Regions from separate parts of the Microvirgula sp. AG722 genome, predicted to be linked through region 2. Evidence: riboswitches for the same ligand, from Rfam matches in the RefSeq annotation. Region 2 holds a riboswitch; each other region holds the start of a gene.
The links. Region 2 has a riboswitch for cobalamin ahead of DFO50_RS15340 (TonB-dependent receptor domain-containing protein). Riboswitches for the same ligand answer to the same signal wherever they lie in the genome.
Positions count from the first base shown of each region.

Region 1 (10,110 bases), on a different contig from region 2:
GGCAAGAAGGTTCTGGTGCATGGCTATCCGAAGCGCAATGAACTTGATTACATGCAGGGCAACGCGGTAGAGAACTACCTCGGAACGTGCGCGCTGACGTCAATTGCCAATCTGCTGACGCAAGCCGGGCGGCCAACAACCGAATCCGAGGTGATCAATCTGGCCATCAGTCGTGACTGGGCGGCGAATGATCCCGACTTGCCCGCGTACAAACTGGGCGGATCGAGCGTAGCGGCACAGCAGGCGATCCTGAACAGCTATCAGGTTCGCAACGATGTCATTTACGGCTACAGCGAAATCGGCGCTGCCAACTTGATCCGCAGTGGGCGAGGCGTAATCATCGGGGTCAATGCAGGCCGGCTGTGGGGAGAGAGCGCCCATGTGGGCAACGGCGCGGCCAACCATGCCATCACTCTTACCGGCGCTGTCCATGATGTTGCCGACGGCAGCCTGGCCGGCTTTTACGTGGCCGATTCGGGGCGTGGTCTGGTCAGCGACATGACGCGATTCCTGGATATCGATGCTTTTCGGCAAGCAGCGAATGTGCCCGATACCTATGCCATCCATAGCATCGAACCCATCAAATTCTGGGAAGAAAATATCAATGGTACCGGCAACGGCCTGGCAAACACGCTGATCGGTAATCGGGGCAACAACGTGCTTCGCGGATTGGCCGGTGACGACATGCTGGAAGGCGGTGCCGGTGATGACACGCTCGAAGGCGGCACGGCTAATGACATTCTGTCCGGCGGTTTGGGGAACGATACTTATGGCTTTTGCCCTGGCGACGGGCATGATGTCTTGCAGGGCGCAGAGGGAACGGACACCCTGGCTTTCGGGGCTGGTATCGGCACGCAGGATGTTACCGTCAGCCGTGTCGGCAACGATATGGTTTTGAGCCTGAATGAACAGGACAGTGTCCGCTGGAACACCACGAATGGCACCGTGGTGGATCGGGTCAGCTTTGCTGACGGCACACTCTGGTATGCAACGGATGATGCCGGCGACTTTTATCCTGGCCGCACAGGCGGCGTGACCCTTGCCGGGGATGCCCGGCAAGGGGCTACCCTGACGGTGCAGAGTACTTTGCAGGATACCGATGGACTCGGTGCCTTCCTGTATCAATGGCAGAGCAGCATCAACGGGACGGACTGGGCAGATGTCGCGGGCGTCTCTGGTGGAAAATTGACGTTGACGCAGGCGCAGGTGGAGCAGTTCCTGCGAGCGCGCATCAGCTATCTCGATGGACGAGGTCAGGTAAAGCAAGCGACCACCGCTGCCAGTGCCGCTGTCTCCAACGTGAACGATGCACCAATCGGTGAGGTGACAATTTCTGGACTGGTGAGGCAAGGCCAGACATTGACGGCGACTCACACCCTGGTCGATGCGGATGAGCTGGGATGGGTGGGCTACCATTGGGAAAGCTCGAGCGATGGCACCGAGTGGACAGCTATCGAAGGTGAAACCGGCCGTATTTTCACCTTGGGTGGGGGCCTGGTGGGTCAGTTCATCCGGGTGGTTGCCAGCTATGTTGATGGACTCGGTACGGAGGAAGCCGTTGCCAGTACCGCCACCGTGATTGGCGATGTGCCGGGCGTTAGCGAACAACAGGACCGTATCGTTTTTGCGGATAACATTCAGCCGGGGAATGTGCGCTTGTTCCGGAGCGACAGCACCCTGCACATTACGATCGATACGTCGTCCGGGCTGGAAAGCCAGAATACCTACCATTTCTTGTGGGATAAAACCCGGGTCAAAGATCTGTGCTTTTCCGATGGAACCACGTGGGGCCTGTCCGATGTCATGAATCGGCTGACAGTGCTCGGCACGAGTGGCAGTGACTGGTTCGGCATAATGACGGTAAATCGTTCTGATCGCTGGTTGCCTGTTGACGGTGCGGCGGCATTCGACCCTGGCGGCGGCGATGACCAGCTTCAGGACAACGTGGGAAACAGCACGACCTATTACTTCGGCCGTGGGGACGGCCAGGACAGAATCACGGAGGCTTACGAGGGCACTTATTATTATGCTGACACGCCCGGCACCTTGACGGGGCCATTGAATTTACATTTCACCGGCGGCGTTGCATGGATCGGCCGCAGGATATATGTCGGAGACAAGCCGCTCCCGGAATTCGATTTGGGGCTGGAATGGAAGGAGGGCTCACGCCAGGGCCAGTTCGATGTCATTGCGTTCAAGCCAGGTGTCGCGGCAGGAGATGTGGAATTCAAACGCTTTGGAAGTGACCTGCAGCTGGCGGTCCGCGGCACCTCGGACGCTATCACCCTCGTGGGGTGGTACGGCGGGGGCTTCAGGCCGCGCCAGATAGAAAAAGTGACTTTTGCGGATGGTACTGCCTGGGATAGCGATTTTCTGCAGCAACAGGCTGCCGGGGCTGTCAACGAGGCGGCTGTTTTCAGAGGCACGGCCGGAAATGATACGCTTTCGGGCAGGGTTCGCCACGAGGGCAATACTTATATCGGTGGCAAAGGCGACGATATCATCCGGGATACGGATGGCGGAAACGACACCTACCTTTTCTCCCGTGGCGATGGCAAGGACTTGATCGAGGACAATGATTTTTTTGCCTTATACAGCGACCGTCTTGTTCTGACGGACATTAGCGCTGACCAAACCTTGCTGAGCCGCATCGATCACAATCTGCTCCTCGATTTTGGCCAGGGTGACCAGGTTACCATCAAGGACTTCTTTGGTTACTCGACCTACAATCAGATTGAGCGTGTGGAGTTCCCGGATGGCACGGTCTGGGGTGTCGACCAGCTGACAACGGTACCTTTCCGAGGAACAGACGGCAACGATGTGCTTTCCGACAAGGCGTTCAACGGGAACAGCACCTATATCGGTGGCAAAGGCGACGACATTATCCGGGACAAGGACGGCGGAAACGACACCTACCTTTTCTCCCGTGGCGATGGCAAGGACTTGATCGAGGACCATGATTTTTTTGCCTTATACAGCGACCGTCTTGTTCTGACGGACATTAGCGCTGATCAAACCTTGCTGAGCCGCATCGATCACAATCTGCTCCTCGATTTTGGCCAGGGTGACCAGGTCACCATCAAGGACTTCTTTGGTTACTCGACCTACAATCAGATTGAGCATGTGGAGTTCCCGGATGGCACGGTCTGGGGTGTCGACCAGCTGACGGCCGCACCTTTACGAGGCACGGACGGCAACGATATACTTTCTGATCCGATATACAAAGGGAACAGCACCTACCTCGGAGGCAAAGGCGACGATATCATCTGGGATGTTGGGGGCGGGAGCGACACCTACCTTTTCTCCCGTGGGGACGGTCAGGACACGATCCATGACTTTGCCTATGACTCTGGAGAGGCAGCGCATGCCGACAAGATCGTCTTTGGTGCGGGCATCGCAGCCGACCAGATTTGGCTGGAAAAAATCGGATACGATCTGAAACTGGATGCTATAGGAACGAGTGATTCCATTACCATCCGGGATTGGTATTCCAGCGCTGGCTTCCGTATCGAGCAGATTGCAACGGCAGACGGTCAGATACTACTCGATGCACAAGTGAACAACCTTGTTCAGGCGATGGCCTCGTTTTCTCCGCCAGCCGCCGGCCAGATGACACTGCCGGAAAACTACAGCCGCGCCCTTGCCCCAGTCATCGCAGCAAGCTGGAAGTAAATTCCTGTGATCGGCCCCAGTTCTCACGGCTTGTCCTTACACGTGCTGCCCCCCATTGATATGAATCTCGGCACCATTGATATATGACGACGCCGGCGTGCACAGGAAATGAATGGTAGAAGCGACTTCGGCCGGGTCGCCGAGGCGTCGCATCGGCACGTCGTGCTCGATGATGTCACTGGTGCCGGGTGACAGGATCGAAGTCTCGATCTCCCCGGGGGCGATGGCATTGACGCGCACGCCATGCGGGCCGAACTCGTGCGCCATCTCGCGGGTCAGTGCCGCCAGCGCGGCCTTGGAAGCGGCGTAGGCGACGCCGGCAAACGGGTGGACGCGCGAACCGGCAATCGAGGTGACATTGACGATGGCGCCCTGGCCGGCCACCAGCTCCGGGAACAGCGCGCGGCCGAGCAGGGCGGTGGACAGCAGGTTCACGTTCAGCACCCGGGTCCAGGTCTGCGCATCCGATGCCAGCACGCCGAGGCGGGCGCCGTTGTCGCCCTTGGGTGAAATGCCGGCATTGTTGACCAGGGCATGCAGCTGGCCATTCGGCAATCGCGAGCGGACCTCAGCCACCAGTGCATCGATGCCGTCCAGATCAGCCAGATCGGCCTGCACATGCGAAGCCCGGGCACTGGGCCAGCGGCAGGCTTCGGAAAACGGCTGGCGCGACACAGTCAGGATATGCCAGCCGTGCGCCTGGAACAGCTTGACGGTCGCATGGCCAATGCCGCGGCTGGCGCCGGTCAGCAGCATGTATCGCGTTTCGGGCATGACAGCCTCCTGTCTGGTCAACCATACCGGGACAGCTTCTCATCCTCCTGCCCGCGCCCGCAAGCGTGGCAATGCCGTTCAGCCGGCCGGAAACGGCCAGTCGGCATCGAAGGCGGTGAAGCGCGCCTGCAGGTACTCGATCAACTGGCGCTGGCGATGGACCGGATAGCGGTTCTGCAGGAACACCAGCTGCAACGGCACGGTTTCCCGGCTCCAGTCCGGCAGCAGCAGGCGCAGGCGCCCGGCGGTCACATCCGCGGCCACGTCGTGCCAGCTCTTGAACGCGATGCCGTGCCCGGCCAGTGCCCAGTCGCGGATCAGCGCACCGTCGTCGCTGCTGCGCCGGCCTTCGGCATGAATTTCGCGGACCTCGTCCCCGGCACAGAAACGCCACGGGCCACGCAGCTGGCCATCGTGCAACAGCGGCAGCAGCGCATGGCGGTGCAGATCGTCCGGGGTCTGCGGCGTGCCATGACGATCGAGATAGGCCGGTGCGGCGACCGCGACCCGGCGGGTCAGCGCCAGCTGACGCCGGACCAGCGGCGAATCATCGAGCTGGCCGTAACGCAGCGCCAGATCGATATTGCTGCGGACCAGATCGGTCAGCGCATCGCCGACGCTCAGTGTCAGGGTAATGCCCGGATGTTGCTCCAGAAACGGGTCCAGCCACGGTCGCAGCAGGTGGCGGCCGAGATCGGACGGCAGCGCCAGCCGGATCGGCCCGGCAAGCTGCTGGCGTTGCGCCGCCAGCGCTGCCTCGCCATCGGCCAGTGCCGCCAGTGCGGCCCGGGCCGATGGCAGAAAGATCCGGCCTTCCTCGGTCAAGCGCATGCGCCGGGTCGAGCGGGCGAACAGCCGTACGCCAAGCCGTTTCTCCAGCCGCAGTACGGCCGCGCTGGCAGCGGCGGCGGTGCAGCCCAGCTCGCGCGCCGCCGCAGACAGGTTTTCCAGCTCGGCGGTGCGGATGAACAGCCGCAGGTCGTTGATCGCATACATGTCAAAAATTTTTTGATAAATGAACGACAATTATCAATTCTAGCAGTCATGGCCAGGCCCGGAATGGAAAGCCCTTGACCCTGTCCCACGGGGCAGGGTTCACACTGCATGCTTTCGGACAGACAAGAGTGGGGCGGCATGAGCGGCAAACGCGTTCTGGTGATTCTCGGCCATCCGGCCAGTGACAGCTTCAACGCTGCGCTGGCCGATGCCCATGCCGAGGCTGCACGGCAGGCCGGGCACGAGGTCAGGGTGCTGCGGCTGGGCCAACTGGTGTTCGATCCGGTTCTGCATGATGGCTACCGCCGGGTCCAGCCGCTGGAACCCGGGTTGCAGGCGGCGACCGAGGCGATCCACTGGGCCGAGCACCTGACCTTTGTCTTTCCGGTCTGGTGGGGCGGGGTGCCGGCGCTGCTGAAGGGGTTTCTGGACCGGGTGTTCCTGCCCGGTTTTGCCTTTCGCTACCGGCCCGGCAAGGCGTTTCCCGCCCGGCTGCTGAGCGGCCGTTCGGCACTGCTGCTGGCGACGATGGATACGCCGCCGTGGTATTTCCGCTGGGTCTACCGCGACCCGGCGATCCGGCAGATGAAGGACACTACGCTGCGCTTCTGCGGCATCCGGCCAGTGCGGGTAGAGCGGCTGGGGCCGGTCCTCGGCGCTACGCCCGCCCGCCTTGAGGCCTGGCTGGAACGGGCCCGCCTGCTTGCCAGACGGCTCTGAACGCGTTATCCAGTCAGCGGTCATGCGCGGGAGGAACCATGTATATCGGGGAACTGGCGAAACGGAGCGGTGCCTCGGCGCGCGCCATCCGGCTGTACGAGTCGCTGGGCCTGCTGGGGCAGGTGCAGCGCCAGGGAAGTTACCGCGTCTATCGTGACGAGAGCGTGGCGCTGGTGCAGATGATCCGCCAGGCGCTGGCCCTCGGCTTGCGGCTGGCCGAACTGGCGCCGGTACTGAACGGGGATGGCGAGCCGGACTGGGACCGGCTGGCGGCGCTGCTGGCGCAGAAACGCGCCAGCCTGCGGCAGGAGATCGCGAGACTCGAAAGGCTCGACCAGGAGCTGATACATATCGAGGCGGAGATCCGTGCCTGCACCGATCTGCAGCAGCGCAGCCCGGCCTGTGAGCCTGTCCGTTCCCGTCATCAGCAGAAAGATGCATCTGTTCTGGAAACCCCTTAAGCTATGCGCGCTTAGTGGTTCCGCCGAAGTGGGCGGAGGAAACAGGGAAGTCGGCAAGCCTTCGGGCGGATACCGCGCTGCCCCCGCAACTGTGAGCGGTGAGTCTCGTGCATGAAGTCACTGGCCTGAAAGGCCGGGAAGGCGCACCGGGATGTCGACCCGCGAGCCAGGAGACCTGCCACGAGACATGCCGATCCCCGGCGTATTCCTCACCCGCATCTCCTCGGAGGGAGAACGATGCATATCGAACCCGGCATTCTCAATGCCGCCAAAGTGCTGTACGCCAACGTCGCCGCCGTCGGCGCGCTGGCCGCCTTTTCACCCAGACTGTTCACCCGGCCCGACAACCTGGTCAAGACGCTGCTGGCTGCCGTGTTCTTCTCGGTCTTCATGGAAATCTTCCACCTGCCGGTCGGCGCGTCGGAACTCCATTTCGTCGGCGCATCGGCGGTGTACTTCATCTTTGGCTTTATCCCCACCCTGTTCGGCTTCGCCATTGGCCTGCTGCTGCAGGGACTGCTGTTCGAGCCGCAGGATCTGGTCCATCTCGGCGTCAACTCGCTGTCGCTGATGCTGCCGCTGGTGGCTGCACACGGTCTGCTGGGCCGCCACTTCTTCGCCGAGGACGAACGCCGCCGCATCCGCTGGGCTGAAGTGGTCAAGTTCGACGCGTTGTACTACAGCGGCGTGGTCGCCATGGTCGGCTTCTGGCTGGCCTTCGGCGAAGAACCGACCCCGCTGTACAACTGGGCGCTGTTCGCCGTGTCCTACCTGCCGCTGGTGCTGTGCGAACCGCTGTTCACCTGCCTGGTGGTACGCACGCTGAAACCGCATGCCGACAAGCTGCTGATCAGCCGCTTTACCTGCGTGAAAACGCTGGCCGTGGCATAGGCACGGGCCTGCAAAAAATGGCGCGAGTGCAGCACTCGCGCCATTTTTCATTGCAGTGAAACCCGCTTACTGCCAGCCGTAGCGGCGGGCGTAAAACCCCTTCATGGCCTGGGTCAGCGCCATATAGGCCAGCAGGGTGGCGATCAGCCACGGGAAGTAGCTCAGCGGCAGCGCCTGCAGCTTGAAGTAGCCAGCCAGCGGTCCCATCGGCAGGAAAATGCCGATGCTGATGATCACCGCCGTCATCGCCAGCAGCGGCCAGGCGGCACGGCTCTGGATGAATGGCAGCTTGCGGGTGCGGATCATGTGCACGATCAGTGTCTGCGACAGCAGCCCTTCGACAAACCAGCCGGACTGGAACAGCGTCTGGTGCGCCGCCGTGTTCGCGCCGAACACGAACCACATCAGCGCATAAGTGCTGATATCGAACACCGAGCTGATCGGGCCAAAGAACAGCATGAAGCGCCCCAGTTCGTCCGGATTCCATTTTTGCGGCTGGCGCAGCGCGTCTTCATCGACGTTGTCGAACGGGATGGCGACCTGGGACACGTCGTACAGCAGGTTCTGCACCAGCAGATGCAACGGCAGCATCGGCAGGAACGGGATGAATGCACTGGCCACCAACACCGAGAACACATTGCCGAAGTTCGAGCTGGCGGTCATCTTGATGTACTTCAGCATGTTGGCGAAGGTCTTGCGCCCCTCGATCACGCCCTGGTCGAGCACCATCAGGCTCTTTTCCAGCAGGATGATATCGGCCGCTTCCCTGGCGATGTCGACGGCCGAGTCGACCGAAATGCCGATGTCGGCCGCACGCAGCGCCGGGGCGTCATTGATGCCGTCGCCCATGAAGCCGACCACATGGCCATTGCCGCGCAGCACGCGCACCAGCCGCTCTTTCTGCATCGGGGACAGTCTGGCGAACACGGTCGCGTTTTCCGCCGCGACGGCCAGCCGGGCATCGCTCATCGCGTCGATATCGGTGCCGACCAGTACCCCCCTGATGGCCAGCCCGACATCGCGGCACACCTTCAGCGTCACCCGTTCGTTGTCGCCGGTCAGCACCTTGACCTCGATGCCATTGGCCTTCAGCGCCGCCAGCGCCGGCGCGGTCGACTCCTTCGCCGGATCGAGGAAGGCGATATAGCCGACCAGCGTCAGTCCCGACTCATCGGCCACCCCATACGTGTCGCGGGCTGCGGGCAGCGCCCGGGTCGCAACGGCAACCACGCGCAGCCCTTCCTGATTCAGCCCGGCGGTCACGGCACGGATGCGTGCCAGCAGCGCCTGGTCCAGCACTCCGGTCGTCTCGCCGTGCCGCACATGGCTGCAGGCCGACAGCACTTCTTCCAGCGCGCCCTTGCAGATCAGCAGGTGGCGATCGTCGTGCTCGCTCACGACGACCGACATCCGCCGGCGGCTGAAATCGAAAGGAATCTCGTCGACCTTGCGGAAATTGCCGGCGGCATCCAGTTTCTGATGCAGGTCCGCATGTTCCAGCACCGCCACGTCGAGCAGGTTTTTCAGCCCGGTCTGGTAGCAGCTGTTCAGGTAGGCCATGTCCAGCACTTCGTCCGAGACGGCGCCGAAGGCATCGGTATGCCGTTCCAGCACAATCCGGTCACGGGTCAGAGTGCCGGTCTTGTCGGTGCACAGGACATCCATCGCGCCGAAGTTCTGGATCGCATCCAGCCGCTTCACGATCACCTTCTTGCGGCTGAGGATGACCGCTCCCTTGGCCAGGGTCGAGGTCACGATCATCGGCAGCATTTCCGGGGTCAGGCCAACCGCGATCGACAGCGCGAACAGCGCCGCCTCGACCCAGTCGCCCCTGGTGAAACCGTTGATGAACAGCACCAGCGGCGTCATGACGAACATGAAGCGGATCAGCAGCCAGCTGACCTTGTTCACCCCGGCCTGGAACTGGGTCGGCGTGCGGTCCTGCGTCGTCACCCGTTCGGCCAGGGCACCAAAGCAGGTGTCGCTGCCGGTGGCGATGACGATCGCCGTGGCGGTGCCGCTGACCACATTGGTGCCCATGAAGCACAGATTGCCGAGTTCCAGCGGATTGCCGTCAGGGCAGGGGCCGGCCTCGCAGAATTTTTCCACCGGCAGCGATTCGCCAGTCAGCGCGGCCTGGGCGACAAACAGGTCCTTGGCCGCCAGCAGCCGCACGTCGGCCGGAATCATGTCGCCCGCCGACAGCAGGACAATGTCACCGGGAACCAGCAGCCGGATGGGTACCTCGACCCGGCGTGCCGCCTGCGGGTGCAACTGGACGCCGAAGTACTGCCGTGCTTCCTGTGCGATTTCCTGTGCCACATCGCGGCGCAGCACGGTGGCCGTGTTGCTGACCATTTCCTTCAGCTTGTCCGCTGCCGAGTTCGAGCGCTTTTCCTGCACGAAACGGAGCAGGGTAGAGATCACCACCATGGAACCGATGACGACAGTGGCCTTCATGTCGTCAGTCAGCCACGAGATGGCGGCCAGCAGTGTCAGCAGCACATTGAACGGGTTGCGGTAACACAGCCACAGGTGCGTGAACCAGCGCATCGGCTTTTCGTGCCCGACTTCATTCAGCCCGGTCAGCTCGCGC
Region 1 covers NZ_QLTJ01000009.1:22,554-32,663, reverse strand. The annotation lists gene DFO50_RS12220 (calcium-binding protein) at 1-3,672, shown strand, start outside; gene DFO50_RS12215 (SDR family NAD(P)-dependent oxidoreductase) at 3,709-4,446, opposite strand; gene DFO50_RS12210 (LysR family transcriptional regulator) at 4,525-5,442, opposite strand; gene DFO50_RS12205 (NAD(P)H-dependent oxidoreductase) at 5,581-6,162, shown strand; gene DFO50_RS12200 (MerR family transcriptional regulator) at 6,201-6,623, shown strand; cobalamin riboswitch at 6,622-6,821, shown strand; gene DFO50_RS12195 (energy-coupling factor ABC transporter permease) at 6,861-7,514, shown strand; gene mgtA (magnesium-translocating P-type ATPase) at 7,581-10,110, opposite strand, start outside.
Region 1: it holds a riboswitch for cobalamin, as region 2 does, so the genes downstream of both, DFO50_RS12195 (energy-coupling factor ABC transporter permease) here and DFO50_RS15340 (TonB-dependent receptor domain-containing protein) in region 2, are expected to answer to the same signal.

Region 2 (10,110 bases):
GCAGTGCCATGACGAGGGCCTGGGCGGCGACCGCCGGTGGCAGCACCAGCGCACACCAGCCGCACGCACCGAGCAGCAGCCGGGAACCGGGCCGGCCGTCGGGGCGGTTGAAGGTTCGTTCGAGCCAGCCGGCGAGGTGGCCGAAGCCGACCAGTGGATGGGCACGGCGCGGCTCGCCCAGCAGGTAGTCGAGCGCGACACCGGCGACGGCTGCGCTCCAGAGCCAGAATGCGTGAATGCCGATGGCGTGCATGGGGGCCATTCGATGCGCACGGCGGCGCCAGGAAACGGAGCGGTATTGTATAGGCTGCGCGTCACCGCCCCCAAACCGGGCACGCCATTCGTCAGCCGGACGCCGGCGCCATGGTGGCCGGCTCAACCCATTGCCGGGTTGGCCAGTGCAATCAGGTAGTCGGGGCAGCCGTCGGCCAGCGACAGCTGCACGTAACCGCCACGCGAGACGAACAGCCGTCGCGCGCTGGGCAGCGACAGTTCGAGCCGCGCGGCCAGCACGGCGGCGATCACGCCGCCGTGGGTAATCAGGACGGCGTGGCCGTCGCCGAGGCGCTCGACCCAGCTATCGAATGCGCTGATGACCCGGGTGCGGAAGCCGGCCAGCGTTTCGCCACCATCCGGCAGCAAGCGGCCGTTGCTGTACTCGGCCTGCCAGTCGGCCGGCAGGCCGTCCAGCGGGGCGCCGTCCCAGACGCCGAAATCGGTTTCGGCAAAACCGGCATCGACGTGCAGCGCCAGACCGGCATCGGCGGCGAAGTCTTCTGCCGATGCCAGACAGCGCTGCAGCGGCGAACAGGCGATCGCCGTGACCGGTGCCATGGCCGTCAGCGCCGGCCAGCCCCGGCGCATGGTGTCGCGTCCGGCCCCGGTCAGCGGCGGGTTGCTGCGCCGGCCGACCAGCAGGCCGGCGGCGTCGATCTCGCCGTGCCGCCACAAGGTAATGCGCTTCATTCGTGGTCCCGGTCGCTGACGCCGGCTTCGGCAAAGGTGGCCATGTCGGCATGCAGCCGGATCGCCATCTGCAGCATCGGCACGGTCAGCGCCGCGCCGGATCCCTCGCCGAGGCGCAGCCCGAAGTCGTACAGCGGCTCCAGCCCCATCGCGGTCAGTGCCAGCTCATGACCCAGTTCCCGGGAACGGTGCGAGGCCAGCAGCCAGTCGCGGGTGTCGATATCGATGCCGCAGGCGACCAGGGCCGCGGCTGCGGTGATGAAGCCGTCAACCAGTGCCGGTACACCGGCGCTGGCGGCTTCGAGGTAGTAACCGGCAATGGCGGCGATTTCCAGCCCGCCGACCTCGGCCAGCCAGCCGGCCGCCGTGTCGGTAGTCCGGGCGCGCAGCAGCGCCTTTTCGACCGCTCCCCGCTTGCGGGCCATGCCCTGGTCGTCCACACCGGTACCGCGCCCGACCACATCGACCGGGCGGGCGCCGCTCAGTGCGCAGATCAGCGCGGCCGACGGGGTGGTGTTGCCGATGCCCATCTCACCGGCGATCAGCAGCGTTGCACCGGCGGCAATGGCGCGGCGGGCGGCGGCGCGGCCGGCTTCGATCGCCTGTTCGCATTCCTGTTCCTGCATGGCCGGTTCGTCGCACAGATTGCGCGAACCGTAGCGGACCTTGGCATGCACGATCGGCATGGCCGGATCGAAGTCTGCCGCCACACCGACATCGACCACTTCCAGTGTCGCGTCGATTTCCCGCGCCAGCACACTGATTGCCGCCCCGCCGCGAACGAAGTTCTTCACCATCTCGGCGGTGACTTCGACCGGATAAGCCGAGACGCCGCTGCGGGCGACGCCATGGTCGGCGGCAAAGACAGTGATGGCGGGGCGCAGGCGCGAGGGAATGGCGCGGCCCTGCCAGGCCGCGAACTGGCAGGCGAGGGTTTCCAGCTTGCCGAGACTGCCGGCGGGTTTGGTCAGTCGCGCCTGGCGGGCGACGGCGGCATCGAAGGCGGACGCATCGGGATGGGGCATCAGGGGGTTCCGGAAGAGAGAAGGGAATCGTCCCGTCTTGCGGGGCGGCGAAAATCGAACGCGAGACCTTACCGCTGCGCCGGCAGCGCTTCAATCGGCATTACGGCGTAATTTGATCTTGCGGGCTGTCATGCCGGCATGCCGCCGCTATAATCCGGCTCCATCTTGCCAGGGTGTCCGCCGCCGTCAGGCGCGGATGAAACGGGAAGCCGGTGACAGGCCGGCGCTGCCCCCGCAACGGTATGGTTCGCATGCAAGCGGCTTCACGCGCCACTGCCCGACAGGGTGGGAAGGCGAGGCCGCGGGAACCCAGCCCGGAGACCGGCCCAGGCAATCTGCAGTGGAGTATCGCGGGGAGGCGGTATGACAGCGACAGCGCGACCGGCATCAGGCCGGGCCGCGCCGATTGTCCATTCTGAAAGGCCATGCGCCTGTCTTTCTCGCACTCCTGATCCGTTTCCAGGGAGTGTTTTTCGTGAAGTGCAATATCCGTAGCAAATGGTTTGTCGCCAGCCTGGCGTCGCTGGCAGTGGCGAATGCGTTCGCTGACGAACCCGCCACCACCGCCGGCGAAATCGTGGTGACCGCCAACCGTTCCGCCACCGACAGCCGTGAACAGACCCGTGACGTGACCGTGATCGGCCAGCAGGAAATCGCCCGTGCCGGCGGCCTGAACCTGCCGCAGCTGCTCGCGCGCCAGTCCGGCGTCGAGTATGCGAGCAACGGCGGCGATGGCCGCGCGAGCGCGCTGTATCTGCGCGGTACCAGCTCCAAGCAGTCGGTGGTGCTGATCGACGGCGTGCGCGTATCGTCGGCGACTTCGGGGCAGACCGCGCTGGAACAGATCCCGCTGGAACTGATCGACCATATCGAAATCGTACGCGGCCCGGTATCCGGGCTGTACGGCGCTGATGCGATCGGCGGCGTGGTGCAGATTTTCACCAAACAGGGCAAGGGCGCACCGAAGCCGTACCTGAGCGCCGGCGTCGGCAATGACGGCACCTGGCGCGTCGGCGGCGGCATCGGCGGCGTGGTCGGCGATACCTCGTTCTCGCTGAACGTGGCCGGTCGCGGGACCGATGGCGGCTTCTCCGCCACCAATGCGCAGAACACGTTCAGCTACAACCCGGACGATGACGGCTACCGCAACCTCAGCTACAGCGCCAATGTGTCGCACCAGATCGTCGACGGCCATGAAATCGGCATCAAGCTGTTCCAGTCCTTCGGCAAGGCCGACTTTGACAACGGCACGCCGCTGGCCGACGACTACAACAAGCAGCGCGTCCAGAGCAACAGCGTGTACCTGAAAGACCGCTTCAGCGATGTATGGACCAGCACGCTGACCGTGACCAACGGTGTCGATCGCTACGAGACCTACAGCGGGGTGAATCTCGATCGCTCCGGTCTGTACAAGACCACCCAGGATACCTACACCTGGCAGAACGACCTGGACCTCGGCGTGGCCGGCCGGGTGGTGCTGGGTGCCGAGTACCTGAACCAGAAGGTCGACAGCACGCAGGCCTATACCCGGAACGAACGCAACAACAAGGCGGTGTTCGCCGGCTGGAGCGGCAATTTCGGCGACCACCTGCTGAATGCGTCGCTGCGTCATGACGACAACTCGCAGTTCGGTGAAAAGACCACCGGCTCGCTCGGCTATGGCTACCGGCTGACCGACAGCATCAAGCTGACCGCGAACTACGGGACCGCTTTCCGCGTGCCGACCTTCAACGATCTGTACTGGCCGCTGGCCTATGGTTTCCAGGGCAACCCGAACCTGAAGCCGGAGTCGGCCCGCAACGGGGAGGTCGGTGCCGAGTACAACGGGGCATACGGCATGCTGCGGCTGACGGCGTTCGAGAACCGCATCGACGACATGATCAATGGCTATGTGTGCAGCGGCAGCGGTCCGTGCACGGCGGAGAACGTCGACAAGGCCCGCATCCGCGGTCTGGCGCTGGCAGGCAGCACCACCCTGCTGGGTACCCGCATCGCCGCCAACGTCAACTGGCAGGACGGTGAGGATCGCAGCAATGGCAACCAGCTGTCGCAGCGCGCCAGGGTGTTCGGCAGCGTCGACGTCAGCCGCGACATCGGCCCGGTCACGCTGGGCAGTGCCCTGACCGCCGCCGGCTCGCGCTACAGCGATCCGGCCAACAAGCAGCCGCTGGCCGGCTATGGTCTGGTCGACCTGTATGCCGACTACCGGCTGACCCCGACCACCACGCTGTACGCGCGGGTCAACAATGTGTTCGACCGCGACTACACGCTGATCCGGAGTTTCAACCAGCCGGGCCGCGAGTGGCTGGTCGGCGTGAACTGGCAACCGAAGTAAGACCGTGCGTCCGGCATCCCCGGCAGGAGGTTCCATGCTGCATCTGATCACCGGCGGCGCCCGTTCGGGCAAAAGCCGCCATGCCGAGAAACTGGCGCTGGCCCACGTCGGCCCGGTGCATTACCTGGCGACCGCCAGTGTCGGTGATGCCGAGTTTGCCCACCGGGTGGCGATGCACCAGGCACGCCGGCCGGCGTCGTGGCGGGCGGTCGAGTGCGGTGTGGCCCTGAGTGACGCGCTGCAGGATGCCGCGCGTCCGGACGGGCTGGTGCTGATCGACTGCCTGACGCTGTGGCTGGCGCACTTTCTGGCGCCGGGGGAGGCGGAACGCTATCCGCAGGCGCGGGCCACGCTGCTCGACGCGCTGGCCTCGGCGGCGGGCGACGTGGTGGTGGTCAGCAATGAAATCGGCCTCGGCGTGGTGCCGATGGGCGCAGAAACGCGCTGGTTCGTCGATGAGCTGGGCTGGCTGAACCAGTCGGTTGCCGCCATTGCCGACCGGGTCACCCTGGTTGCCGCCGGCCTGCCGCTGGCGCTGAAGGGCGGAGAGCCGCGATGATGGGCCGCGCCCTGCATGTGGCCCTGCTGCTCTGCCTGTGTCCGCTGCCGGCCATGGCAACACCGGCCGGCGTCAGCGTCAGCGACGATACCGGTGCCCGCGTTTCACTGCCGCAGCCGGCGCGGCGCATCATTTCACTGGCACCGCATGCGACGGAAATGCTGTACGCGATCGGTGCTGGCGGGCGGCTGGTCGGGGCGACCAACTACAGCGACTGGCCGGATGCCGCCCGCCGCCTGCCGCGCGTCGGTGGCTACAGCGGCGTCAGCGTGGAGAAGGTCATGGCGCTGAAGCCGGATCTGGTGGTCGGCTGGGCCAGCGGCAATGCCCCGCGCGAGCTGGCGCGAATCCGGGCGCTCGGCATCCCGGTCTATCTGACCGAACCGGACTCGCTGGATACCGTGCCGGCCAGCATGGAAAAGCTCGGCATCCTCAGCGGCTTCAGTGACGGCGGCCGTCGTCAGGCCGCGGCGTTCCGGACCCGAATCGCCGCGCTGCGCGAACGCCATGCCGGACTGACGCCGCTGCCGGTCTTCATCCAGATCAACGTGTCGCCGCTGATGACGGTCAACGGCCGCCAGTTCATCTCGGCACTGGTCGCGCTGTGCGGCGGCCGCAATGTGTTTGCCGCGCTGGCGCCGCGGGTACCGCAGGTCGGGGTCGAAGCGGTGATGGCGGCGCGACCGGCGGTGATGCTGGTGCCGGGCGACGTCGACCGGCTCGCGGCGTGGAAGCGCTGGACGACGATTCCGGCGGTGGCGAACGGGCAGTTGTACGGCCTGCCGGAAGACCTGGTCAGCCGGCCGGGTCCGCGCCTTGCCGACGGCGCCAGCGCGGTCTGCCGCGTGCTGGACAGTGCCCGCAGCCGGTCGTGACCGGTCGGGATTTGACCCTGTCGGACGGCCACGCTACAGTGCCCCGGATATGGATACCGAACTCGAAAAACTCCAGGCCAGCGTGAGCGAGCTGGCCGCACTGGCCACCCGCCTCGGCAATGAGAATCGCGCCCTGCGCGCAGAGCGGGAGACGCTCGAGCAGGCCAATCGCACCGCGAACGAACGCGTGGCCGCCGCCGAACAGCGGCTGGTCGACCTGTCCGCACGGCTGGCGGTGACCGAACAGCGCGCGCAGGATGCCGAAGCGCGCAATACCGACCTGACTGCCCGGCTCGATACCACGCGCTCGCGCATCGAAGCCCTCCTGACCCGACTGCCGGAGATCGATAAATGAGTGATACCGTCACCGTCGGCCTCGATCTGCTTGGCCGCCGCTTCACCTTTTCCTGCCCGTCCGAAGAACGCGACAGCCTGATGGCCGCCGCCCGCATCCTCGACGAGAAAATGCGCACCATCCGTGACAACAGCCGGGTGGTCGACGGCGAGCGCATCGCCATCCTCGCCGCGCTGAATCTGACCCATGACCTGATGCTGAAACGGGTCGAAAATCCGCTGGACATGGAAGCGATTCAACGTAAAATAGAATCCATCGACGAGACGGCACAGCGCGCCATACAGGCCCAGGCCGACTTGTTCTGATCTCTTACAGCTTTAGTCCCCTGCGGTGTTCGGGAAGGCTTAAATTCTCTGAACCAATAGATGTTAAAAGGCTGCCAGCTGATTGCGCGTGGGCGAGTCGTGCCGCTAGCCGGTGCGCCCGAAATGCGCTGCCGGTGGCCACCTGAACCTCAGGTTCGGGATGACAAGTCTAATCGGCACCTGCGGGGGCTACCCTCTTCTCCCTCCCCATGACCCTGACGGAAGCCAAGCGCGCCCTGCGCCGCGAACTGCGCGGCAAACGGCTGATGCTGACGCCCCGTTACCGGCTTTCCGCCGCGAACCGGGTCGCCATCCGGGCCCAGTCCTATCTGGCGCCGGGTCGTCGAATCGCCGTCTATCACGCCAGTGGCAGCGAGCTTTCGCTCGCGCCGCTGATTGCGCGCGCGCTCGCGCGCCGCTGCCGGGTGTTCTGGCCGGTGGTGCCGGCGCGCGGCCGGGTGCTTGGCTTCGTCGAACTCACGTCGTCCACCCGCTGGCGCGTCAGCCGGCTCGGCATCGTCGAACCGCTCGGGCCGGTGGTGCCGGCCTCGCGCCTGCAGGCGGTATTCATGCCGCTGGTCGGTTTCGATGCCGCCGGTTACCGGCTCGGCCAGGGGGGCGGCTACTACGATTGCACCCTGTCTCCGCTGATGCGCCGCCACGCCCGTCCGTGGCTGTTCGGCTGCGCGTTTGCCTGCCAGCGCGCCGACGCCATCCCGCGCGAGGCGCACGACCTGCCGCTGGACCGGGTCCTGACCGAACAGCGCGTCTGGCGGCCCGCCCGCTGATCGCCTGCTTGTTCCTGCCGTTCGCCGCAGGCACAATCGATTCCTTCCGCATAGTGAAATGACATGTTCTGGCTGATGAAGTCCGAGCCCGCCTGCTGGGGGATCGACGACCTTGCCCGCGACGGGCGTGGCGAGTGGACCGGGGTGCGCAACTACCAGGTGCGCAACTTTATCCGCGATCGCATGCGGCCCGGCGACCGGGCGTTCCTGTGGCATTCGAGCTGCCGCGAGATCGGCCTGGCCGGGGAGATGGACATTGCGTCGGCCGCCTATCCGGACCCGACCCAGTTCGATCCCGACAGCCGCTACTTCGACCCGAAAGCCACGCCGGACCAGCCGCGCTGGTATTCGGTCGACGTGTCGTTCGTCACCCGCTATCCGCGGGTCATCACCATGGCCGAACTGCGTGCCGTGCCCGAGCTGGCGACCCTGCAGGTGCTGGCGCCGGGCAGCCGGCTGTCGGCCATGCCGGTCGATCCGGCACACTGGAAACTGATTCACGAAAGGTGGCGCTAGTGCCCGATCTGTCCATTCTGGCCGCGCTGGCCGGCGTCGGTGTCATTGCCGGTTTTCTGGCCGGTCTGCTGGGGGTGGGGGGCGGGCTGATCATCGTGCCGGCCATGGTGTGGACGCTGGAGGCCAGCGGTTTCCATACCCATGTCCAGCACCTGGCACTCGGCACCTCGCTGGCGGTGATGGTGTTCACCAGCATGTCCAGCGTGCGCGCCCATCATCTGCGCGGTGCCGTCGACTGGAGCATCGTGCGCCGGATGGCACCGTGGATGGTGATCGGCACGCTGGCCGGCACCCAGGTCGCCGGCTATCTGCCCAGCCGCGAACTCAAATGGTTCTTTGTCGTCTATGCGTACGCGGTTGCGGCGCAGATGCTGCTCGACAAGAAGCCGAAGGGCACGCGTACTCTGCCGCAAACCGCCGGCATGGGTGTCGCCGGTGGCCTGATCGGGCTGGTTTCCAGCTTTGTCGGCATCGGTGGCGGCTCGATGAGCGTGCCGTTCATGGTCTGGTGCCAGATCGCCGTACCGCGGGCGATTGCGACCAGTGCCGCGCTCGGCTGGCCGATCGCGGTGTCCGGCGCGATCGGCTACCTGATCAGCGGCTGGCAGGCACCCGGCCTGCCGCCGTGGTCGGCCGGCTTCATCTATCTGCCGGGCCTGATCACGCTGTGCGTGATCACCAGCGCGCTGGCACCGCTGGGCGCGGCGCTGGCGCACCGCTTGCCGGTCAGCCGGCTGAAGAAGGTGTTCGCCGCCCTGATGGTGGTCATGGCGACCGACATGCTGTGGGGGCTGCTGCGCTAGCAGCCGGACTTCGCCCGCCGCCACAGCGGCCAGCCGGACCCGGCCGACGCCGGGCGGAACACCAGCCAGTTGCCGAGCATGACCAGGGCGACGCCGGCCAGCGCCAGCGGTGTCCATACATAGCCTTCGGCGAACACCGAAATGTTCAGCGCCACCAGCGGGAACAATACCGTGCAGTAGGCGGCGCGCTCCGGGCCAAGCCGGCCGACCAGCATCAGGTAGGCGGTGAAGCCGATCACCGAGCCGGGAATCGCCAGATACAGCAGCGCGCCGACATAGCCGGGGCTGGGGTCGAACACGAATGGCACGCCCGCCGCCGCACTGCCGACCAGCAGCACCAGCGCACCGCTCAGCATGCCCCAGGCGTTGGTGTACAGCGGCTTCAGGCCGAGTGACTGCAGCCGCGCCGACAGCAGGTTGCCGGCCGAGAAGCACAGGGTGCCGACCAGACTCAGGCCGAGGCCGATGGCCGTGCGCATGCCCGAGGTGTGGGAGAACTCCGGCGAGAACAGCGCCAGCAGGCCGAGCAGGCCGACGGCGCCGCCGAGAATCACGTTCGGGGCGATGCGGCGGCCGAGGAACAGGCGTGCATTGACCGCATTCCACAGCGCAGCCGTCGAGAACACCACCGCTTCCAGTCCGGTGGTGATGTAGTCCCCTGCATGGTAGAAGCACAGGAAATTGACGCAGAACAGGCACAGGCCCTGGGCGAATACCAGTCCCCAGGCCTGGCGCGGCAGCGGTTTCAGCTGGCGACGCACGGCGAGAATGGCGAACAGCACGGCGGCGGCCAGGGCAAAGCGCCAGCCGATCGACAGGCTGACCGGCACCTCGCCGAGCTGCATCTTGATGGCGATCCAGGTCGTGCCCCAGATCAGCACGACGGACAGGTAAAGCAGGGCATTCATGATGAAACATCCGGAGACGGGAATGTTTCCATCATCACCAGTGATGGCCGTTGCTGCTTGCACGTTCTTGCGCTTTTGTTGCAGCGCGGCAGCATGCGCGGTCGGTCGGCAGTACACTGCCGCACATGGACTCGTCGCTGGACCATCAGATCTTCACCATCCTGTCCGAGCGCTCGCATGCCACGCTCGAACGCGCCGCCATGCTCAGCGACGGCATCGGCGTGGCCGAATGGCGCAACCACGACGACCAGACCTGCTACAGCGAACCGGGCAGTCATACGCTGTCGCTGTACCTGTCCGGCGGGCAGGGCACCTGGCGGCGCAGCCAGCCCGGCCACTATGGCGCACCGGGGCGACTGTGCCTGCTGCCGGGCGACCATGCGTCGGAATGGGTCATCGACGGCGACCTGCACTTCGTCCACCTGTATTTCTCGCCGACCCGGCTGGCCGAACTGATCGTGACCAGCATGGATCGCGAACCCCGCGCGGTGCAGCTGGCCGACCTGACCTATCTGGACGATGCCGTGCTGGCAGGCTGGTGTCGCCGCATCCACGCCATCGACTGGACGGAGGATGCCATGCGGCTGGCGGCGAACGAACTGGTACAGCAGACACTGCTGCACCTGGTGCGCCAGCACAGCGGCTGGCGGCCGGGCGCGGTCCGGGGCGGGCTGG
Region 2 covers NZ_QLTJ01000015.1:6,444-16,553, forward strand. The annotation lists gene cbiB (adenosylcobinamide-phosphate synthase CbiB) at 1-253, opposite strand, end outside; gene DFO50_RS15330 (histidine phosphatase family protein) at 376-966, opposite strand; gene cobT (nicotinate-nucleotide--dimethylbenzimidazole phosphoribosyltransferase) at 963-1,991, opposite strand; cobalamin riboswitch at 2,146-2,336, shown strand; gene DFO50_RS15340 (TonB-dependent receptor domain-containing protein) at 2,467-4,326, shown strand; gene cobU (bifunctional adenosylcobinamide kinase/adenosylcobinamide-phosphate guanylyltransferase) at 4,361-4,885, shown strand; gene DFO50_RS15350 (cobalamin-binding protein) at 4,882-5,760, shown strand; gene DFO50_RS15355 (carbohydrate porin) at 5,810-6,115, shown strand; gene DFO50_RS15360 (cell division protein ZapA) at 6,112-6,420, shown strand; RNA gene ssrS (6S RNA) at 6,435-6,613, shown strand; gene DFO50_RS15370 (5-formyltetrahydrofolate cyclo-ligase) at 6,630-7,208, shown strand; gene DFO50_RS15375 (EVE domain-containing protein) at 7,272-7,724, shown strand; gene DFO50_RS15380 (sulfite exporter TauE/SafE family protein) at 7,724-8,527, shown strand; gene DFO50_RS15385 (DMT family transporter) at 8,524-9,435, opposite strand; gene DFO50_RS15390 (helix-turn-helix domain-containing protein) at 9,561-10,110, shown strand, end outside.

Region 3 (10,110 bases), on a different contig from region 2:
TCAGTTCCAGTCCGCCCTTGTAGCCGTGTTTGCGGATGCCGTCTATCCATTTGGGATTGGCGACGCGCGAACGGAATACCCGCAGCACTTCCTCCTTCAGTCCGCGCACGGTCGGGCTGGCCGGATCGTGGGTGTCGCCGAAGTCCTGCCGTGGCTGGCGGCCGGTCAGGCTGCGGATGGTGGCGATCATGCCGCCGTGGTACTGCAGGTAGTCGTCGCTGTCGAAAATGTCGTGTTCGCGGTTGTCCTGGTTGTGCAGCGCGACCTCGATGCCGGACAGCCGGTGGCGGAAGTCGTCGCGGGCGTCGACGCCCTGGTCATCGCGGCTGTATGCATAGCCGCCCCAGTTGACGTAGGCGGTGGCGAAGTCGGCATCGTCCTGCCAGTTCTGCTCGTTGATCAGCGGCAGGATGCCGGCACCATAGGTGCCCGGTCTTGAACCGAATACCCGGTACAGCGCGCGCCGGTTGGCGCTGTCACGCGGCAGCCGGCCCAGCAGCTCGCCGGCCAGATCGGCCAGGTAGTGCTTGCGGACAAAGTTGCGATCGACCGGTTCATCGAGCAGCGCGACCGTCCGCACCGCATCATCGACCAGCTGGATCAGGTGCGGAAAGGCATCGCGGAAGAAACCGCTGATGCGCACAGTGACGTCGATGCGCGGCCGGCCCAGTTCGGCCAGTCCGATCACCTCGATGCCGGACACGCGCCGGCTCTCGGCCTGCCAGGTCGGCCGGACACCGAGCAAGGCCAGGATCTCGGCAATATCGTCTCCATGGGTACGCATGGCGCTGGTGCCCCAGACGCTGATGCTGACCGACTCCGGATCATGCCCGGTGTCCTGGCGATGGCGGGCGATGACCTCGCTGGCCAGCTCGGCGCCGATGCGCCAGGCGGCCTGCGAGGGCAATCCGCGCGGATCGACCGAGTAGAAATTGCGCCCGGTCGGCAGCACATGGGCCATGCCGCGCGTCGGCGCGCCGCTTGGCCCGGCCGGCACGTAGCCGCCATCGAGTCCGTGCAGCAGGTTGTCGATTTCCTCGCGCGTTCGCGCCAGGTTTGGCACCAGTTCGGCGCAGACAAACGCCAGCGTGCGCGCCATGTCGTCACTGGCGACGACGCCGGGCAGCACGGCCGCCAGCACCGCGCTGACCGCCGCCGGGTCGAAACCGTGTCCGGCCAGCCCGGCCACCAGCCGGCGGCCCAGCGCGGCGATGACATCCAGCGCATCGGCACGGGTCACCACCGGCGCATCGGCCAGCGCTGCCAGCAAGGGCGGTACCGGCTCCAGCCGCCGGCCCTTGTCGGCCTGCAGCGTCTCCAGCACCAGCCCGAGCGCCGCCGCCACCCCGGCCGGCAGGCCGGGCACGTCCAGGTTCGGCAGGCGCACCAGCGCGCAGATCATGTCGACCAGCGCCTCACCATCCGGCGAGCGGCCCAGCACATGCAGGCCGTCGCGGATCTGCGCCGCACCCAGCTCGCACAGATAGCCGTCGATATCCTCGATCAGGTGGGCGACATCGACACCGTCCATGCCGGCCAGCGTCAGCGGCACGCCGTCATCGTTCAGCGTGGCGTCCCAGTCGTGGTCATGATCGTGATGATGGTCATGATCATGATGGTGGTGATGGTGATGGCCGTGATCATGGTCATGCGGGTGCGCGGCTGCCGGCGTGGCGATGCGGTACTTGCCGGCACCGGGCGCGGCGGATGACGCCGGCTTCGGCCGGTACAGGCCCGTCGGCGCAGCCGGCACCGGGGCGGGTTCGTGCTCGTGCTCGTGCTTCATCATCGCCGCCAGATCGGCATCGAGATTCGAGGCCTTGATCAGATCCCAGATCTGCTGCTGCAGCAGCGGCAGCTTGCCCGGATCGAGCATCTCGACCTGGTAGTACTCGTCGACCAGCTGTGTCAGCTGTGCCAGCGGCCCGTAGGTGTCGGCGGTGGTCATCGGCGGCGTCAGGTGGTCGATAACCACGGCATGGGCGCGGCGCTTCGCCTGCGAACCTTCACCCGGGTCATTGAGAATGAACGGATAAAACAGCGGCATGTCGCCGAGCAGCGCATCCGGGAAGCAGTTTTCCGACACGCCGACGCCCTTGCCCGGCAGCCATTCCAGCGTGCCGTGCTTGCCGACGTGGACGATGGCGTCGGCCCGCCAGTCGTCGCGCAGCCAGCAGTACAGTGCATGATAGTGATGGGTCGGCGGCAGGTCCGGCGTGTGGTAGATCGCATCCGGGTCCATGCCGTAGCCGCGCGGCGGCTGCAGGGCGACGAATGCATTGCCGTATTCCAGCCCGGCAAACACCAGCCGGCCCTGATGGACATAGGCACTGCCCGGAGCGGCACCCCAGCGCGCGCTCATCCGCTCGCGCAGTGCGTCCGGCAGCTCGGCAAACCACTCGGCGTAACGCGCCGCCGGCACGGCCGCCACGGCCCGCCGCAGCTGGTCGTCGCTGAGATAGGCCTCGTCATAGGCGCCGCGGTCAATCAGTTCGTGGATCAGGGCGTCGCTGCTGTCCGGCAGCCCATCGATGCGATAGCCGCGCGCCTGCATCGCATGCAGCATGGCAAACAGCGAGGCCGGCGAGTCGAGGCCGACGGCATTGCCGATCTGCGACGCCTTGCTGTTCGAGTTGGTAAAGATGAAAGCGATGCGCTTGTCGGCGGCCGGCACCCGACGCAGCCGTACCAGCCGCGCGGTGATGCCGGCCACGCGCCGCACCCGGTCGGGCAGCGGCGCATAGTCGGTCTGTTCGGCCGGCGCACCGTCGCTGGCATGCTTGAACGACATCGGCACGCTGACGATGCGGCCGTCGAACTCCGGCAGTGCGACGTTCATCGCCGTGTCGAGCGGATTCAGCCCGCGTTCCGACTGCTCCCATTGCGCCCGGGTCATACTACTGGTGATCGCCTGCACCACCGGGACGTCGAGGCGCTCGAAAGCGGCCACCGACCAGCCGGTCGGCGTCGGTCCGTCGGCGTTCACGTCGCCCATGGCGAACGAGGTGGTATTGATCAGTGCATCGATGCGGCTCGTGCCGTCCGCTCCGACAAAAAACTGCATCGCCGCCGGCATGCCGTCACCGTCCAGCGTGCGCAGCGAGGCGGTATAGACCGGCAGCGCATTCAGCTGCTGCGCGGCCAGGGCGTCGACCAGGCTGTCGATAAAGCGGGTGTTGCCGCTGACCCAGTGCGCGCGATAGAAGGTGATGCCCACCGTCGGCCAGTCCGGCCGGCGGACCGCCAGCCAGTCGTCGAGCGAGCAGTCGGCCGACAGTTCCGGATGGTGGATGCCGTGCTCGGGCAGCGGCGTCGGTGGCAGGTAGCTGAAGCCGGTCATCAGCAGGTAGTCGGCAAGGAAACGCAGCAGCTGCGCCATATTGCCGGTGCCACCGGCCTGCAGGTAGGCGGTCACTTCATGCTGCAGGGACGGCGGGACGGTCGACTGCGCTGCCAGATCCGGGTCCGGCTCGCCGGTACCGCTGACCACGATCAGGGCGCGTCCGTGGGCGCGGGCGTTCTTCCACAGGGTGTCGAAACCGGGAATGGCACTGGTGCGGCCCAGCACGCGGACGATGACGATGCGCGCCGTCGCCACCGGGCCGGCCAGCACGGCGGCCATGCCGTCCGGGCTGTCGATGGTCTGCAGGTTGACGCCGGAGACCGGCACGAAACCGTCCGGCAGTTCGGCACGCACGCGCTGCAGTGCGGTCAGGTCGGTGCCGGCGTGGGTCAGCAATACGATGCCGCGGGAAACGGGAGTGTTCACTGGCCCGCCTCCTGCCCGACATCGCCGGTTCCGAGCCGGTGGAACACCAGCGCCTCGACCGGGCGACCGTTGACCAGATGTTCGTCAACGATGCGCTCGACGGCGGCGGCATCAACCTGGCGATACCAGACGCCGTCCGGATAGACGACGGCGATCGGGCCTTCCCTGCACACGGCAAAGCAGTGCGAACGGGTACGCTTGACACACAGCCCGTCGCGCGCGTCGATCGCCTGCCCGAGCACCTTGAACATCGCCTCGGCCTCGACGCCGTTGCCGGTGCAGCGCGGGCCGGTGCACATCAGGACATGGCGGTCGTGGCGTCTCATGACGGCACCCGTGCGGCGGCAGGGCAGAACGACGATGGAAGGCGGAAGCGGCGCGGTGGCAGGGCCATGGAGGACGTCCTCGTGCAGGGGGCGTCGCCGCGAGCGAGGCGCCGCAGCCGGAACGGCTGCTGGCGGTTTCCCCCGGTGCACCCCGCCCGGTTTCAACTCACGTCGACTAAGGCGATGGCCGGTCTCCTGGCTCGTGCGTCATCACCCGCGCGGCCTTCCCGGAATCGTCCAGTGGCATCGTCAAGCGGGCTCGTCACTTACAGTTGCGGGGGCAGCCACGGTTTCTCACCGCATTCCCGTTTCACCCCGAAGGGCACCATCAGCAATAGCGCCGGATAATACGTGATTTCGGGGTACCGCGTTTGTGCCGGATCGGCCGTCAGCCACGCCCGGCGCAGGCGACACCCCTATAATGGCCGTCCTCATTCACCCGTCCCCGCCGCCATGCCAGCCAGAACCCTCATGATCCAGGGCACCACCTCCGATGCCGGCAAAAGCACCCTGGTCACCGGCCTGTGCCGCTTCCTCGTGCGGCGTGGCATCCGGGTCATGCCGTTCAAGCCGCAGAACATGGCGCTGAACAGCGCAGTCACCGTCGATGGCGGCGAGATCGGCCGCTCGCAGGCGGTGCAGGCGCTGGCCTGCGGCATCGAACCGCATACCGACATGAACCCGATCCTGCTGAAGCCGAACAGCAATACCGGCTCGCAGGTCATCGTCCTTGGCCATTCGATCGGCAATATGGACGCCGCCGCCTATCACCGCTTCAAGCCCAGGGCGCTGAGCGTGGTGCTCGAAGCCCACAGCCGGGTGGCGGCAAGCTGCGACTGCGTCCTGGTCGAAGGCGCCGGCAGCCCGGCGGAGATCAATCTGCGCGATGGCGATATCGCCAACATGGGCTTTGCCGAAGCGGTCGACTGCCCGGTGATCCTGGTGGCCGATATCGACCGGGGTGGCGTGTTCGCCCATCTGGTCGGCACGCTGGCGCTGCTGTCGGACAGCGAGCGCCGGCGCGTGGTCGGCCTGGTCATCAACCGTTTCCGCGGCGACATCGCCCTGCTGCAGCCGGGACTGGACTGGCTGGAGCGCGAAACCGGCAAGCCGGTGCTCGGCGTCCTGCCGTACCTGCAGGGACTGCATATCGAGGCCGAGGACAGCCTGAGCCAGGGCACGCAGGGCGTGGCGGCCAGCGGCGAGCGGATACTGCGCGTGATCGCGCCGGCCCTGCCCCGTCTCAGCAACCACACCGACTTCGACCCGCTGCGCCTGCATCCGCAGGTCGAATTCCAGCTGGTCCCCGCCGGCCAGCCGATTCCGCCGGCCGACCTGATCGTGCTGCCGGGCAGCAAGAACGTCCGCGACGACCTCGGCTGGCTGCGCGCCAATGGCTGGGAGGCCGCCATCGACCGTCACCTGCGCTACGGCGGCAGGCTGATCGGCATCTGCGGCGGCTTCCAGATGCTGGGCCGCCAGCTGCACGACCCGCTCGGGCTGGAAAGTGCGGCCGGCAGCACGCCGGGACTCGGCCTGCTCGACATGGAAACGACACTGGATGCGCACAAGCAGCTCGAACGCCGGCAGGGATGGCTGGCCTCGGGCCATGCCGCCGTCACCGGCTACGAGATCCACATGGGCGTGTCGACCGGCCCGGCGCTGGACCGGCCGGCGATCCGGCTGGCCGACGGCAACGAGGGGGCGGTCTCGGCCGACGACCAGGTGCTGGGCAGCTATCTGCACGGCCTGTTCGACCATCCGGAAGCCTGCCTCGCCCTGCTGCACTGGGCCGGCCTGCCCGATGCGGTGCCCGTCGACTACCCTGCGCTCCGCGAGGCGCATATCGAACGGCTGGCAAACCTGATCGAGGAGAACCTGGACATCACCCGCATCGCCGACTGGCTGCCGGACTGAAGCGCGGACGCGCGAAGCGGGGCCTGCCCCCGGCGACAACTCAGATGTTCGCGCCTTCGTCGACGAATACCGCCACTTTTTTCGGCCGGACGAACACCTGGTCACCAAGCATCAGGCCAAGGGCGCGGTAATCGTCGCGGCTCAGCGCCACGTCGATAACCTGCCCGCTCAGGCTGTTCAGCTCGACCCGCACCACCGGGCCAACCGCATGGATGTGCTCGACGGTGCCGCTGGCCAGCGCGCGGTCTTCGTCGCGGCTGACTTCAAGATCGTGCGGCCGCACGTAGATGGTCGCATCGCCATCGCGGGTCGCGTCTTCCAGCTTGTGCTGGTAGTCGCCGATCGCCACGCGTCCGGCCTCGACCCGGCCGTGGAACAGGTTCACGTCGCCGAGGAACTGGGTGACGAACGGCGAGGCCGGATCGTCATAGATCGACGCCGGGCTGCCGACCTGCTCGATGCGGCCGTGGTTCATCACCACCACCCGGTCGGACACTTCCAGCGCCTCTTCCTGGTCATGGGTCACGAACACGCTGGTGATGTGCATTTCATCGTGCAGGCGGCGCAGCCAGCGACGCAGATCCTTGCGCACCTTGGCGTCGAGCGCGCCGAACGGCTCGTCGAGCAGCAGCACCTTGGGCTCGACCGCCAGCGAACGGGCGAGTGCGATCCGCTGCCGCTGGCCGCCGGACAGCTGCGACGGGTAGGCGTCGGCCAGCCAGTCCAGCTGCACCAGTTTCAGCAGCGACATGACCTTCTCGCGGATCACCTCCTTCGGCGGCCGGGTCGCACGCGGCCGTACCGACAGGCCGAAGGCGACATTCTCGAACACCGTCATGTGGCGGAACAGCGCGTAATGCTGGAACACGAAACCGACCTTGCGCTCGCGCACATGGCGTTCGGTCGCATCCTCGCCATGGAACAGGATCTGGCCGCTGTCCGGCGTTTCCAGGCCGGCGACGATGCGCAGCAGCGTGGTCTTGCCACAGCCGGACGGCCCGAGCAGGGCGAGCAGTTCGCCCGAGGCGATGTCGAGGTTGACGTTGTCGAGGGCGACGAAGTCGCCGAATGTCTTCTGGATCTGGCGGATGGCGATGCTCATGCGATCTTTCCCGTCATTCTTTCAATTCAGTGAGCGGTGGCAAGACGGGCGCGGGCTTCCAGCGGCACGTCCGCGCTTTGCTGGCGCGTGGCGCGCCATTCGACGATGGACTTCAGCACCAGCGTGACCAGGGCCAGCAGGGCCAGCAGGGACGCGCAGGCGAAGGCGCCGACGAAGTTGTATTCGTTGTACAGAATCTCCACATGCAGCGGGATGGTGTTGGTTTCGCCGCGGATATGGCCGGACACCACCGACACCGCACCGAACTCGCCCATCGCGCGGGCATTGGTCAGGATCACGCCGTACAGCAGACCCCACTTGATGTTCGGCAGCGTGACCTTCCAGAACGTCTTCCAGCCCGAGGCGCCAAGCACGATCGCCGCCTGTTCCTCGTCGGTACCCTGGGCCTGCATCAGCGGGATCAGTTCGCGGGCGACAAACGGGAAGGTGACGAACACGGTGGCGAGCACGATGCCCGGCACGGCGAAGATGATCTTGATGTCGTGCTCGGCCAGCCACGGGCCCAGCCAGCCCTGCGCGCCGAACAGCAGCACGTAGATCAGGCCGGCGACCACCGGGCTGATCGAGAACGGCAGGTCGATCAGCGTGGTCAGGAAGCTCTTGCCGCGAAACTCGAACTTGGCGATCGACCAGGCAGCGGCGACACCGAACACCAGGTTCAGCGGCACCGAGATCAGCGCGGCGATCAGCGTCAGCTTGATCGCGTCGACGGCTTCGGGGTCGGTCAGCGCGGCCAGGTACAGGTCCCAGCCCCTGGACAGCGCTTCCCAGAACACGCTGATCAGCGGCACGAACAGGAACAGGGTCAGGAACAGCAGCGCCAGCAGGATCAGTGCCCAGCGGACGGCAAGCGGCTCGGTCGTGGCCCGGGTGCGCTTCGAAGCGGAATTGGACATGGTTCTCTCCGGTTAGCGCGCGGCGTGGCGGCGGCTGGCCCACCACTGGATGCCGTTGATGGAAAACAGCATCAGGAACGAAATGACCAGCATCACCACGGCAATGGCGGTCGCGCCGATATAGTCGTACTGCTCGAGCTTGCCGATGATCAGCAGCGGCGTGATTTCCGACACCATCGGAATATTGCCGGCAATGAAGATCACCGAGCCGAACTCGCCGGTGGCGCGGGCAAAGGCCAGCGCAAAACCGGTCAGCAGCGCCGGCAGGATGGTCGGCAGGATCACCCGGGTGAAGATCTGCAGCCGGCTGGCGCCGAGACAGGTCGCCGCCTCTTCCAGTTCGGCCTCGAGGTCCTCCAGCACCGGCTGCACGGTCCGCACCACGAACGGCAGGCCGATAAAGGTCAGCGCCACGACGATGCCCAGCGGGGTAAACGCGACTTTCAGTCCGAGCGGCTCCAGCCACTGGCCGAACCAGCCATTGGGCGCATAGATGGTGGTCAGCGCGATGCCGGCCACCGCAGTCGGCAGCGCAAACGGCAGGTCGACCAGGGCGTCGATGATCCGCTTGCCGGGGAACGGATAGCGGACCAGCACCCACGCCACCAGCAGGCCCATGACGCCGTTGATGCTGGCGGCAATCAGCGAGGCGCCGAACGACAGCCGCAGCGAGGCCAGCACCCGGTCGGTGGTGACCGTGCTCCAGAAGCCGGCCAGGCCCAGGTCGGTGGTTTTCAGCACCAGCGCGGCGATCGGCAGCAGCACGATCAGGCACAGCCAGAACAGGCTGTAGCCGAGACCGAGGCCGAAGCCGGGCAGGACACTGTGTTTTTTGAACGACATGTATGTACTCGGGCTAGAGGTTGAAGTCAGGCGGCCAGGGCGTCCACCGCGCCGTCGAGTCCCGGCGCCGGGCGCCCGAACAGATAGCCCTGCAGGAACGGAATGCCGGCTTCCTCGGCCAGCGCGCGCTGCGACGCCGTCTCGATGCCCTCGGCGACGACATGCGCGCCGAGTCCGTTGACCACCCGCACCAGCTTCGGCAGCAGGTAGCTCGGACTGGCACGGCTGCCGTCAAGCAGCCGGCGGTCAAGCTTGACGATATGCGGACGCAGGCTGAACAGCCGCCGCTCCGACACCCCGTTGTCATCGCCGCCGAAGTCGTCCAGCGCGATCAGGAAACCGCGGGTCTTGAAGTTGCTGACTGCGTGGCTCAGGCGCACCTCGTCCGTCGTCGCGTGTTCGAGGATCTCCAGCACCACGCGGCCCGGTTCGAGACCGGCCTCGCGCACGATGCACTCGAAGGTCCGGCCGTACTCGCCGGACACGCTTTGCAGGTGACGCGGGTGCAGATTCAGGAACAGGTAAGCGTCCTTCGGCTGCTGGGCGACGAAGTTGGCCAGGTGCAGGCTGCGGCAGATGCGGTCGAAACGCGCCATGGCCTCGCCGACGCCGAGCCGGTCGAAGGCTGCTTCCGGCGCCAGCGGTGCGCCGTGCTCGTCGAAGGCCCGCAGCAGCCCTTCCCAGCCCAGCACGCTGTTGTCGGTCGCGCGGAGGATGGGCTGGAACGCACTGGTCAGACGCAGACCGTTGCTGTCCGCTTCCACCACGCCATGGCGGGCGACGAACACCGGGGTGTCGTCGCTGGCGAAGCGCTGGTTCAGCAGGTTGAGCAGATCGACGGAGATGGCCACCGGATAACGCCTTTTACTTGCTGCTGTAGATCTGGTCGAACACGCCGCCGTCCTTGAAGTGGACGTCCATCGCCCGCTTCCACGAACCGAAGGTTTCCTCGACGGTAAAGGTCCTGATCGCCGGGAACTGGGCCGCATGTCTGGCCAGCACCTGCTTGTTGCGCGGGCGCAGGTAGTTCTGCGCCGCGATTTCCTGACCTTCCGGACTCCACAGGTATTCCAGGTAGGCGGTGGCTTCCTTGCGGGTGCCCTTCTTGTCGACCACCTTGTCGACCACCGACACCGGGCTTTCGGCCAGGATGGACACGGCCGGGTAGACAACGTCGAAGCTGCCGCGGCCGAATTCGCGCGCGACCATTTCCGCCTCGTTCTCGAACGTGACCAG
Region 3 covers NZ_QLTJ01000001.1:584,921-595,030, forward strand. The annotation lists gene DFO50_RS02790 (cobaltochelatase subunit CobN) at 1-3,769, opposite strand, end outside; gene DFO50_RS02795 (ferredoxin) at 3,766-4,095, opposite strand; cobalamin riboswitch at 4,263-4,440, opposite strand; gene DFO50_RS02800 (cobyric acid synthase) at 4,567-6,012, shown strand; gene DFO50_RS02805 (sulfate/molybdate ABC transporter ATP-binding protein) at 6,053-7,114, opposite strand; gene cysW (sulfate ABC transporter permease subunit CysW) at 7,141-8,031, opposite strand; gene cysT (sulfate ABC transporter permease subunit CysT) at 8,044-8,874, opposite strand; gene DFO50_RS02820 (EAL domain-containing protein) at 8,901-9,725, opposite strand; gene DFO50_RS02825 (sulfate ABC transporter substrate-binding protein) at 9,739-10,110, opposite strand, start outside.
Region 3: it holds a riboswitch for cobalamin, as region 2 does, so the genes downstream of both, DFO50_RS02795 (ferredoxin) here and DFO50_RS15340 (TonB-dependent receptor domain-containing protein) in region 2, are expected to answer to the same signal.